One region of the Shewanella maritima genome, then DNA from elsewhere that is predicted to be linked to it. Evidence: predicted binding sites of a transcription regulator. Region 1 holds the regulator's gene; each other region holds the start of a gene.
What was found. Region 1 encodes FliA, which starts transcription of late flagellar genes. Its sites were predicted from a motif close to CTAAAGNTNNNNNNNNNNNNGCCGATA; they were not measured.

Region 2: a site for FliA is predicted at 1,536-1,562, ahead of EXU30_RS20005 (VC2046/SO_2500 family protein). Genes of this name have one in related genera too.
Region 3: a site for FliA is predicted at 1,875-1,901, ahead of EXU30_RS13730 (DUF5610 domain-containing protein). Genes of this name have one in related genera too.

The regions. Positions count from the first base shown of each region.
Region 1 is NZ_CP036200.1:723,234-726,513, reverse strand. Features, by position in the region: gene flhF (flagellar biosynthesis GTPase FlhF) at 1-253, shown strand, start outside; gene EXU30_RS03140 (MinD/ParA family protein) at 258-1,139, shown strand; gene EXU30_RS03135 (RNA polymerase sigma factor FliA) at 1,132-1,851, shown strand; gene cheY (chemotaxis response regulator CheY) at 1,895-2,278, shown strand; gene EXU30_RS03125 (protein phosphatase CheZ) at 2,293-3,027, shown strand; gene EXU30_RS03120 (chemotaxis protein CheA) at 3,043-3,280, shown strand, end outside.
Region 2 is NZ_CP036200.1:4,676,026-4,679,305, forward strand. Features, by position in the region: gene EXU30_RS19985 (PLP-dependent cysteine synthase family protein) at 1-792, opposite strand, end outside; tRNA gene EXU30_RS19990 (tRNA-Tyr) at 1,099-1,183, opposite strand; tRNA gene EXU30_RS19995 (tRNA-Tyr) at 1,271-1,355, opposite strand; tRNA gene EXU30_RS20000 (tRNA-Tyr) at 1,386-1,470, opposite strand; gene EXU30_RS20005 (VC2046/SO_2500 family protein) at 1,597-2,109, shown strand; gene EXU30_RS20010 (DUF406 family protein) at 2,203-2,487, shown strand; gene EXU30_RS20015 (putative bifunctional diguanylate cyclase/phosphodiesterase) at 2,693-3,280, shown strand, end outside.
Region 3 is NZ_CP036200.1:3,205,478-3,208,757, forward strand. Features, by position in the region: partial or broken gene EXU30_RS13720 (ABCB family ABC transporter ATP-binding protein/permease) at 1-763, shown strand, start outside; gene EXU30_RS20910 (hypothetical protein) at 800-1,045, shown strand; gene EXU30_RS13725 (hypothetical protein) at 1,207-1,452, shown strand; gene EXU30_RS13730 (DUF5610 domain-containing protein) at 1,961-2,614, shown strand; gene EXU30_RS13735 (ferredoxin--NADP reductase) at 3,175-3,280, shown strand, end outside.

The DNA of each region.
Region 1 (3,280 bases):
ACGCATCCCTCTAGCCGGTGCTATATTAACCAAGTTAGACGAATCAATATCAATTGCTGGCGCACTGAGCGTATTGATTCAAAATGAGTTACCATTAAGTTATGTGACTGATGGTCAACGTGTTCCTGAAGACATGAAGGTCGCGGATACGTTAGCCTTAGCCAAGCAAGCGCTAAGTGCGTTGAACGAATCAGAGCAACAACCGTCACCACAAACGGCCAACCATAATGAGATGGCCTATGCATTTGAGTAAAGATATGACCCGGGATCAAGCAAGCGGTTTACGTATGATGAATCAACCAAATAACGAAAAAGTGAAAGTTATCGCGGTTTCAGGTGGTAAAGGGGGCGTAGGTAAAACCAGCGTTTCAATCAACACCGCAGTTGCTCTCGCTGAAAAAGGCAAACGAGTATTAGTACTTGATGCTGACTTAGGGTTAGCAAACGTGGATGTCATGCTTGGCCTTCGCGCTGAGAAAAACTTATCTCACGTTCTATCTGGCGAATCAGAGCTAGACGATATTATTGTTCGAGGTCCTAAAGGCATTGGTATTGTGCCAGCAACTTCTGGTACTCAAGCGATGGTTGAGCTTACTCAAGCTCAGCATGCAGGCCTTATTCGCGCCTTTAGTGAAATGCGCACTCAGTTCGACGTACTGATTGTTGATACCGCGGCAGGTATTTCAGATATGGTGCTGAGTTTTTCACGTGCGTCACAAGATGTATTGATTGTCGTGTGTGACGAACCAACCTCTATTACCGATGCTTATGCCTTGATAAAAATCTTGAGCCGCGAGCATGGTGTGTTCCATTTCAAAATTGTTGCAAATATGGTGCGTTCTTTGCGAGAAGGTATGGAATTATTTGCTAAACTCAGTAAAGTGACAGACAGGTTCTTAGATGTCGCGCTCGAGCTGGTGGCAACGGTGCCGTTTGACGATAATTTGCGCAAATCTGTCCGTAAGCAGAAGTTAGTAATTGAAGCCTTTCCAAAATCGCCAGCGGCTATCGCTTATCATGGCTTAGCTAACAAGATTATGACGTGGCCAATCCCGCAACAACCTGGCGGGCATCTAGAATTTTTTGTTGAACGCTTAGTCCATCGTCCTACTCAGCAAGAGGAACGAGCGAGTGAATAAAGCTGCAGCATATACCCAATTCGATAACAAAACGTCTATCGTTGAACAGTATGCTCCGCTAGTAAAACGTATCGCTCACCATATGTTGGCTAGGCTTCCTGCCTCTGTGCAATTGGATGACTTGTTGCAGGCAGGAATGATGGGGCTGCTTGAAGCTTCATCAAAATTTGATGGCAGTAAAGGTGCCAAGTTTGAAACCTTTGCTGGGATCCGCATCCGAGGGGCAATGATTGATGAGATCCGCCGTGGTGATTGGGTTCCCCGTTCCGTTCACAGAAATAGTCGTCGTATCACTCAAGTGATCGATGAGTTAGAGCAAACACTTGGGCGCGATGCTCGTGACACAGAAATTGCTGAAAAACTTGAGATGTCGCTAGATGAATACCATCATATCTTAAACGACGTTTCTGTGGGGAAAATCATAGGCATAGAAGACTTGGGCGTGTCGCAAGATGTCATCGTCCCGGAAGACGAAAATCCGGACGAAGCGTTCGAGTCACTTGCTGAAGTACAGTTTCAATCTGCGTTAGTTGAAGCTATTAAAACTTTGCCTGAGCGTGATGCTTTAGTCTTATCCCTGTATTATGACGAAGCATTAAACTTAAAAGAAATTGGTGCCATTCTTGAGGTTAGTGAGTCTAGAGTTAGTCAGATTTTAAGTCAGGCTATGTTAAGACTAAAAGGTAAGCTCAAGCATTGGACACAAGAATAATTAATAAATAGAGCACGTAAGTGTAAGCTCACCGGAGGAAACCTTGGACAAGAATATGAAGATTCTTATTGTTGACGACTTTTCAACAATGAGACGTATCATCAAGAACTTGTTGCGAGACTTGGGGTTCAACAATACCCAAGAAGCAGATGACGGGTCTACGGCCCTACCTATGTTACAAAAAGGCGAATTTGACTTTGTTGTAACTGACTGGAACATGCCTGGTATGCAAGGCATCGACTTATTGAAAGCCATTCGCGCTGACGATTCTCTTAAACATTTACCTGTACTTATGGTAACGGCCGAAGCCAAGCGTGAGCAGATTATTGCTGCAGCGCAAGCTGGTGTAAACGGCTACGTGGTTAAGCCATTTACCGCAGCCACGCTCAAAGAAAAGCTAGATAAAATCTTTGAACGCTTAGCATAAAGTAGGGATACGCCATGCAGGTAGAAAACGCGGGATTGATTACACTTGAGCAAGCCCAGTTGCTGGTTGAGCTGCTTAGTGCTGATCAGCAAGAGCAAGCTGATAACCTCATTCGTGAAATCGCTGCCCCTCTTCAAAGGGAGCTATTTGAAGAGGTCGGTAAGTTAACTCGTCAGTTACATAGTGCCCTTGAAGACTTCCAACTTGATAGTCGCCTCTCTGAATTAGCTAACACAGAAATCCCAGATGCCAAAGAAAGGCTTAACTACGTCATCGATATGACGGAACAAGCTGCAAATAAAACCATGGATGCGGTTGAAGAATGTTTACCTTTGGCCGATACCATAATTACAAACATTCAAAGTGTGACCCCTATGTGGGATAAATTGATGCGCCGCGACATAGAACTGAGCGAGTTCAAAGTGTTATGTCACGACGTTCAGAAGTTTATGTCTCACAGTGCTCATGACTCGAATCGTTTACGTGAATTGCTCAATCAAATATTGATGGCGCAAGACTTCCAAGATTTAACCGGACAAATGATCCGTCGGGTGATAGACCTTGTCAGAGAAGTGGAAAACAACCTAGTTACCATGCTGACAGTGTTTGGTGACCACCCAATGCAAGCACAAGAAACAGCAAATAATAATATTGAGGCCGAAGGCCCTATAATGGATGCAGAAACACGCGAAGATGTTGTTACAGGTCAAGATGAAGTCGATGATCTGTTATCTAGCCTGGGTTTCTAATTAGGAGTCAACTTAATGTCCTTTGATGTCGATGAAGAGATACTGCAGGACTTTTTAATTGAAGCGGGTGAAATCCTTGAGCTTCTACAAGAGCAATTAGTTGCGCTTGAAAATAATCCTGACGATAGTGATTTATTAAACGCCATTTTCCGTGGGTTCCACACGGTTAAAGGTGGTGCAGGCTTTTTGAGTCTTACACCTATGGTTGATGTCTGTCATGAGGCAGAAAATACCTTCGACCTGTTAAGAACCG
Region 2 (3,280 bases), 770 kb from region 1:
CGCATCCGGGATTTTCATCATGGTATCTACGACGCCAGGAATAAATGATGGCTCAACCCGTGGGCGACCAATACCTTCAATTCTGCTGCCTTTGTCACCGGTAATCGTTACATCACCCGTTTGGTAATAGTCGTAAAAGACAGAATTTTCCGGGTCTACTACACATAGTTGGCTGTTTAGCTGTTGGTAGCGAATATAGCGTCCAATTGTTGCCGATGTGCCGCCTGTGCCAGGGCTCATTACCACCCATTTAGGAATAGGGTTTGGCTCACGTTTCATTTGGTTAAAAATCGAGTCGGCAATATTGTTGTTACCACGCCAGTCAGTTGCTCGTTCGGCATAAGTAAACTGATCCATATAGTGTCCATTTAGCTCTGCTGCTAGGCGCTCTGATTCGGCATAAATTTGGTCACCTGTATCAACAAAATGGCACTTGCCACCATAAAACTCAATTTGCTCAATCTTTTTCTTCGCGGTCGACTTTGGCATCACAGCAATAAACGGTAAACCTAATAGGCGAGAAAAGTAAGCTTCTGATACAGCAGTGCTGCCTGACGAAGATTCAATAATAGTGGTGCCTTGTTTAATTTTACCGTTACACAGGGCGTACAAAAAAAGTGAGCGTGCTAAACGATGTTTTAAGCTACCAGTTGGGTGGGTGCTTTCATCTTTAAGGTAGATATCAATACCCTTTAGTTGCGGCAAATCTAGCTTAATTAAATGAGTGTCGGCTGAGCGTTGATAATCAGCTTCAATTTTTGCAATAGCACTGTTGATCCAAGAGGTAGACATAATAAGCTCGGTTAGTTATTGATGCCTAGAGCATAAACAACACTGCGCAGCGAACCAAGCTTTGGTTTGCAATGAGTATTCAATTGACGGAATAAAGGGCGTAAATGTTAATTCACATCACCTAGGCTTAATGACTTAATCATAATTTATGATACAAGGTAACATTTATATGGCGGGTAAATGTGGTTTAGCGGTTTCGCTTGGAATTAAGACAACCGTGTAAAGCGCAGCACAGAGCAGTTGAACTACTGGGATTTGCAAGTTACTAATGAAGTCAGAATGTTTATTGAGGGTAAAAAAGAAAAGTGGTGGAGGGAGAAGGATTCGAACCTTCGAAGGCTGAGCCGTCAGATTTACAGTCTGATCCCTTTGGCCACTCGGGAACCCCTCCACTGAACTAATAAGCAAGACACTTACTAGTGTTGTTTATAAACTATTAGCCACAATAGTTATTGTAAGTGATCATAGCACCGATAAATGGTGGAGGGAGAAGGATTCGAACCTTCGAAGGCTGAGCCGTCAGATTTACAGTCTGATCCCTTTGGCCACTCGGGAACCCCTCCACGAACGGTCTATTTATCACTTGTGCAAAATGGTGGAGGGAGAAGGATTCGAACCTTCGAAGGCTGAGCCGTCAGATTTACAGTCTGATCCCTTTGGCCACTCGGGAACCCCTCCTCAATTTGCGGACGCCATAGTAGTCACAATGGGTCAGCATGTAAAGTCAAAAAATCAAAAAAAACCTCAAGTATTGGCTCGTTTGGTCGATTATCTATCAATAGATGCAATAGATGATGTTTTTATATGCAAATTGAGTCAGCTTTAGTCAACGAATTACATTTAGGCACGCGCTTAAATCAAGATATTCACCAAAACCAACGTGGTGACTTTGGCTTGATATTAGCGATGCTGTCTGTTGACGCACGCGACATGGCTCAATTTGAACTAGAAAAACATCTGTCGCTCGATCAAAAGTTAGCCAAGGAACTGCAATTACCGCCAAAGCAACCTTTACTGCATGACCTTTCACAGCAATCTGATGTTGTCGATCATGCCCATGTGTTCCAGCAACAAGGGCAAAGCCAATTTAATCTATCGCAAGCATTATTACCTGAACCCCAAGTGATAAGAGGTGAAAACGATTTAGACATGCAGCTGTGCTTGTCCAATTGTAGCCACTTAACGCAACTTAAGCATAAAGGGCAGCAGAATAGTGCACTGGGGAATGGAGCAGAGGTTAATTTAGCTGCAATTAACTATGTCAGTGAGATTGAGCAGCAACGTACGATGGCTAAATGCATACAGGTAGCCGCATAGCAGCTTAGTATTAAGCTTGATTTGTGAAGCACTTAGCGATATCAAGTTCGATTCTTAGTTATGATTAACCTTTAGTTGATTAAAGAGGTTCATATGGTTAAGAAAATTATTGAGCAGCAAGGTAATGTAAATGATAGCTGCCCGGAGTGTGGTAGCTTTGTCGATATCGGTGCAGTCATCGACGAGCACGATTGTGTACTTACTATTAAAAGTAGTAGCGATAAAATTCAGGAGCTAGAGCAAATAGTAGAGAAAGCTAAACAGAGATTTAGCAATGTAGAGGTAAATTATACTCATACGGGTGATGGCGAGTCGGTAGATATCGTGTTTGATGTAGCCGCAGAGAAGATGATTTTTCAATTGGAGAATCAACTGTAACTAGCGAAGTTACATTTATTAACATGTACTTAGTGGTTACAAATTGCGCCTAGCGTTAGTGTTATGTTATCTTGGTGTCATAAAAAAGTATTACAAAACGCGCTATTTTACCGTTAATAATTTCTCCCTACGTGCAAACATTAGTCGTCGTCTCTAAGAAGTTTGTCAGAGACAGGATGTAAAGCATGTTGTTTTCGGGATACCAATGAATCGACAAGAACATCAGCACTTGTTGGAATTAATTGTAAATTCCAGTGCTAAACAGCAAGGTAACTTTGCTCTTACCGCTGAATTAGTATGTCAGCAACTACGGGAGTATTGCCAGGTAACACAAGTCTTTGTGTGGCTGTTTGATCAACCCGTAGTTAATAGCTCCATTTTAGAGCAGCCAAAACGTAGTGAACAAAACTACTATCAACTTGTGGCACATGCCCATGGTGATAGCGATTTGTTCAATGACTACGCAAGTCATCGTAAACTCGCGCGTACTAACCAAGAGTATGTCGACGAATTACGCTTGCATCGTTACATCCAAACAGACGATGCGCAAAATCATCCGTTACTCACCCAGTTATCAAGCTATTATCAGGCAGCCAATATTGTCTCTGTGCTCGATGTTGCAATTCGTATTAATGGCCATATTGAAGGCATATTGTCGATCGAGCACATTGCAGCTAAGCAATGGCCAATCGATGATCTGCAATTTATTATTCAGTGTGCGGATCAATTAGCACTTACCCTTGCCACTCGATATTCCTATGATAAATCCGAGCGAATTAACCTGCTTCGTAGT
Region 3 (3,280 bases), 2.2 Mb from region 1:
TTGGTCAATGGGAGCAGGCAAAGCGTAAAAATCGCTTATCATTATTGGTGTTAAATAGCGGTCAGGCGCTTATTATTGCCGCAGCAATGACTGCAATGATGGGCTTTGCCATGTATGAAGTTATTGATGAAACCATGACTATTGGTGACTTTGTGCTGATTAACGCATTTATGATGCAGTTATTTATGCCGCTCAACTTTTTGGGTTTCGTATATCGCGAGATCCGCGGCGCTTTTGCCAATATTGAGCGTATGTTTGATATTTTGGATATTTCGCCGCAAGTCACAGATAACGCTGATGCGAAAACTATACATATTCAGCAGGGTGAGATCAGCTTTGAGCAAGTGGAGTTTTGTTATCAACAGCGCGAGATTTTAAAGCAGGTTACCTTGAATGTGAGTAAAGGCAGGAAGGTAGCAGTTGTTGGTGATAGCGGCGCGGGCAAGTCGACCTTAATTAAGTTGTTATACCGATTTTACGACGTTAACAGTGGCCGTATTTGTATTGATGGCGTGGATATTCGCGACATGAGTTTAGACTCTTTGCGTAAAGCTATTGCCATTGTGCCGCAAGATACAGTGTTATTTAATCGCTCAATTTATGAAAATATTCGTTATGGTCGCCCTGATGCAAGCGAGCAAGAGGTTAAGCACGCGGCTAAAATTGCTCACTTAAGTGAGTTTGTTGAGTCACTTCCAGATAAATGGGACACCAAAGTAGGAGAGCGTGGTTTAAAATTGTCTGGGGGGAAAAACAGCGCGTATCGATTGCTAGGGCCGTGCTTAAGCAAGCGCCTATTATGGTATTTGATGAAGCAACGTCATCACTAGATAGCCGCTCGGAGCAAGCGATATTATCAGCAATTAAGGATGCTCAGCGTGGGCACACAAGCCTAGTGGTGGCTCATAGATTATCGACCATAGTTGATGCCGATTTAATTGTGGTGTTAAGTGGTGGGCAAATTGTTGAGCAAGGTCAGCATCACGGTTTATTACAACAAGATGGTCTATATGCAAAACTGTGGCGAATTCAAAATGAATCGTAGTTGTATGAGCGCTAACTTATAAGCTGAGATGTCTGACAGACAACTTGTAGCAATTTTTAACAAGCCATCTCGATTCTTTGGCGATAATGGGTATAATTATCCGAAAATAATAAAGTCATACATAGGTATGTCAGTGTTGCTGACATGGATTGGAGGAACAGGTGCAAAATATTGCATTAAAAGCTGCCTTGGAAGGTACTCAACACGAAGTTACGACAGACTGGTTTGCGATTAAAGCCATGCTTGAGAAACGTGAAGTGCCAGCGTCAGATATTCAAAATGTGTACAATGAGCTTTGTGCAGGCTTAATTGTTACGACTCGCGGCTTAACTCTATCTAAAATTAACGATAATGATAGCAGTGATGTGATTAAAAGTGCTGATGATGGAAAAGATATACTGGTTTGATTAAGCTTGCTTCAACTACTTCCTTTGCCAACTAGCACACACAATTTTTTGTTGATGAACAGGTCGATTATCCGGCGCTAACCGGGTAATTTTACCTTTTTCATAACATATCTTTTCTCCTTCCAGCTCAGACATGCGACTACAACTTTGGCAAGTTAGCCCCATAACTTTATCTGTAACGAGCGGTGTGTCAGTTTTTGTGCTCAAGGTCTATCCTTAATGGAAAATAGTGATCTGCATCAAAGTTTATTGTACAGAAAGTGCATTTTAGAGCAATAACTAAACTTAAGTTCTACCTAAAATTAGATAAAGCACATCACACTTCTTACTACCTAGTTTTAACATGCTATACAAACTTATAACTTAAGTAGTATCAACTAGACTTTAGTTTAGGGTTTGCTAAATCTCAAATATTTAAATTAATAAAGTTGTTTATAAATTGGTCGATAATAGAGTTAAGTAATAAAACACGCCCTAACAGGTGTTGTAGTGATTGAGGTAGTAAGCCATGGAAATTAAACAGACAAACCAACCTAAGGTATCGGCGACAAATAATGTTGATACCGATGCCGGTAAAGCTGCAAGTTCAGCTGCGTCGCAGACTACCAGAAGCGAGCAAACTGGGAGTGTTCAGACGGTACGTCAAGTGACCAAACAGATGCAAAATAGCAGCATTTTAGCCGCGCAAGAAAGCGTGAGTATAGCTTCTGGCGATCAGTCAATGGCATTACTTTATCGCGCAGCGATTGAGGCCATTAATGAAGAACTAGCACCAACCTTAGGCGAAAATGCCATTCAAAAAGGTGTAGAGGCTGGCGTCGATTACACGCCTGAAGCAACGGCTGAACGTATTGTTTCCTTTGCAACCAATTTCTTTTCTGTACATCAAGGGCAAACCAGTAATCTAGAGTTTAACGAACAGCTTGATGGCTTTATGGAGATTATTTCTGGTGCAATTGACCAAGGCTTTGAAGAAGCTAAAGAAATCCTTGATGGTTTAAGCGTACTTGATGGTGATATTGCAGCAGGCGTTGAGCAAACCTATGAATTGGTGCAGCAAGGTTTAGCTAAATTTAGAGAGCAAACTCTCGAAGCCAATCAGCCTTCGCAAGACACTCCAGTAGATGATGCTCCAGCAGATGAGGCTAATGCCCAAGCGTAATTGTACTTTGTAGTAGCGGTACAGAGTCATAAATGCGTTGAGTCATAAAGCTGAAGTCATTTATGCCATTTAACTTGACCACTACAAACTGGGGAAATGGCCCATTGGATTGACACAGACAAACGCAATAAAAACAAAGTCATTAGGCATAGTTGAGATAGACTTACTATACTCAACTATGCCTTTTTTATGTATCTGATTTCGTCAGTGATACTAGGGCCTGTTGATCTTTGCTGATTAGAATTTGTTCGAATTAAAAGCACTTTAATCGCGGCGCGAGCGATGACGTCTAGTCATCTAAACAAACTCGCTCGCAACAATGAGTAAAGTGCTTTTAAACGAACCGTTCCGGCAGCGCTTGTTGTCATTTCTACTACGTTAACGACTTACTCATGTGGAACAACCACACATCAAAGTCGTTGCCTTGTATAAATTTCCAACAAGCCGCTGCAAAAATAATCTTGAAAGATCAACAGGTCCTAGACATAAAGCTTAGCGTTAACAGCCTAATCTCAGGTTGAAAAGCGCTATAAACATTAGAATAAGATTAAGGAGCGCTTATGTGGACAACAGGTAAAGTAATTGCGAAGCAAAACTGGAACGATAAGTTGTTCTCATTGCGTATTGAAGTTGATATCGCTCCTTATATTGCCGGGCAGTTTATTA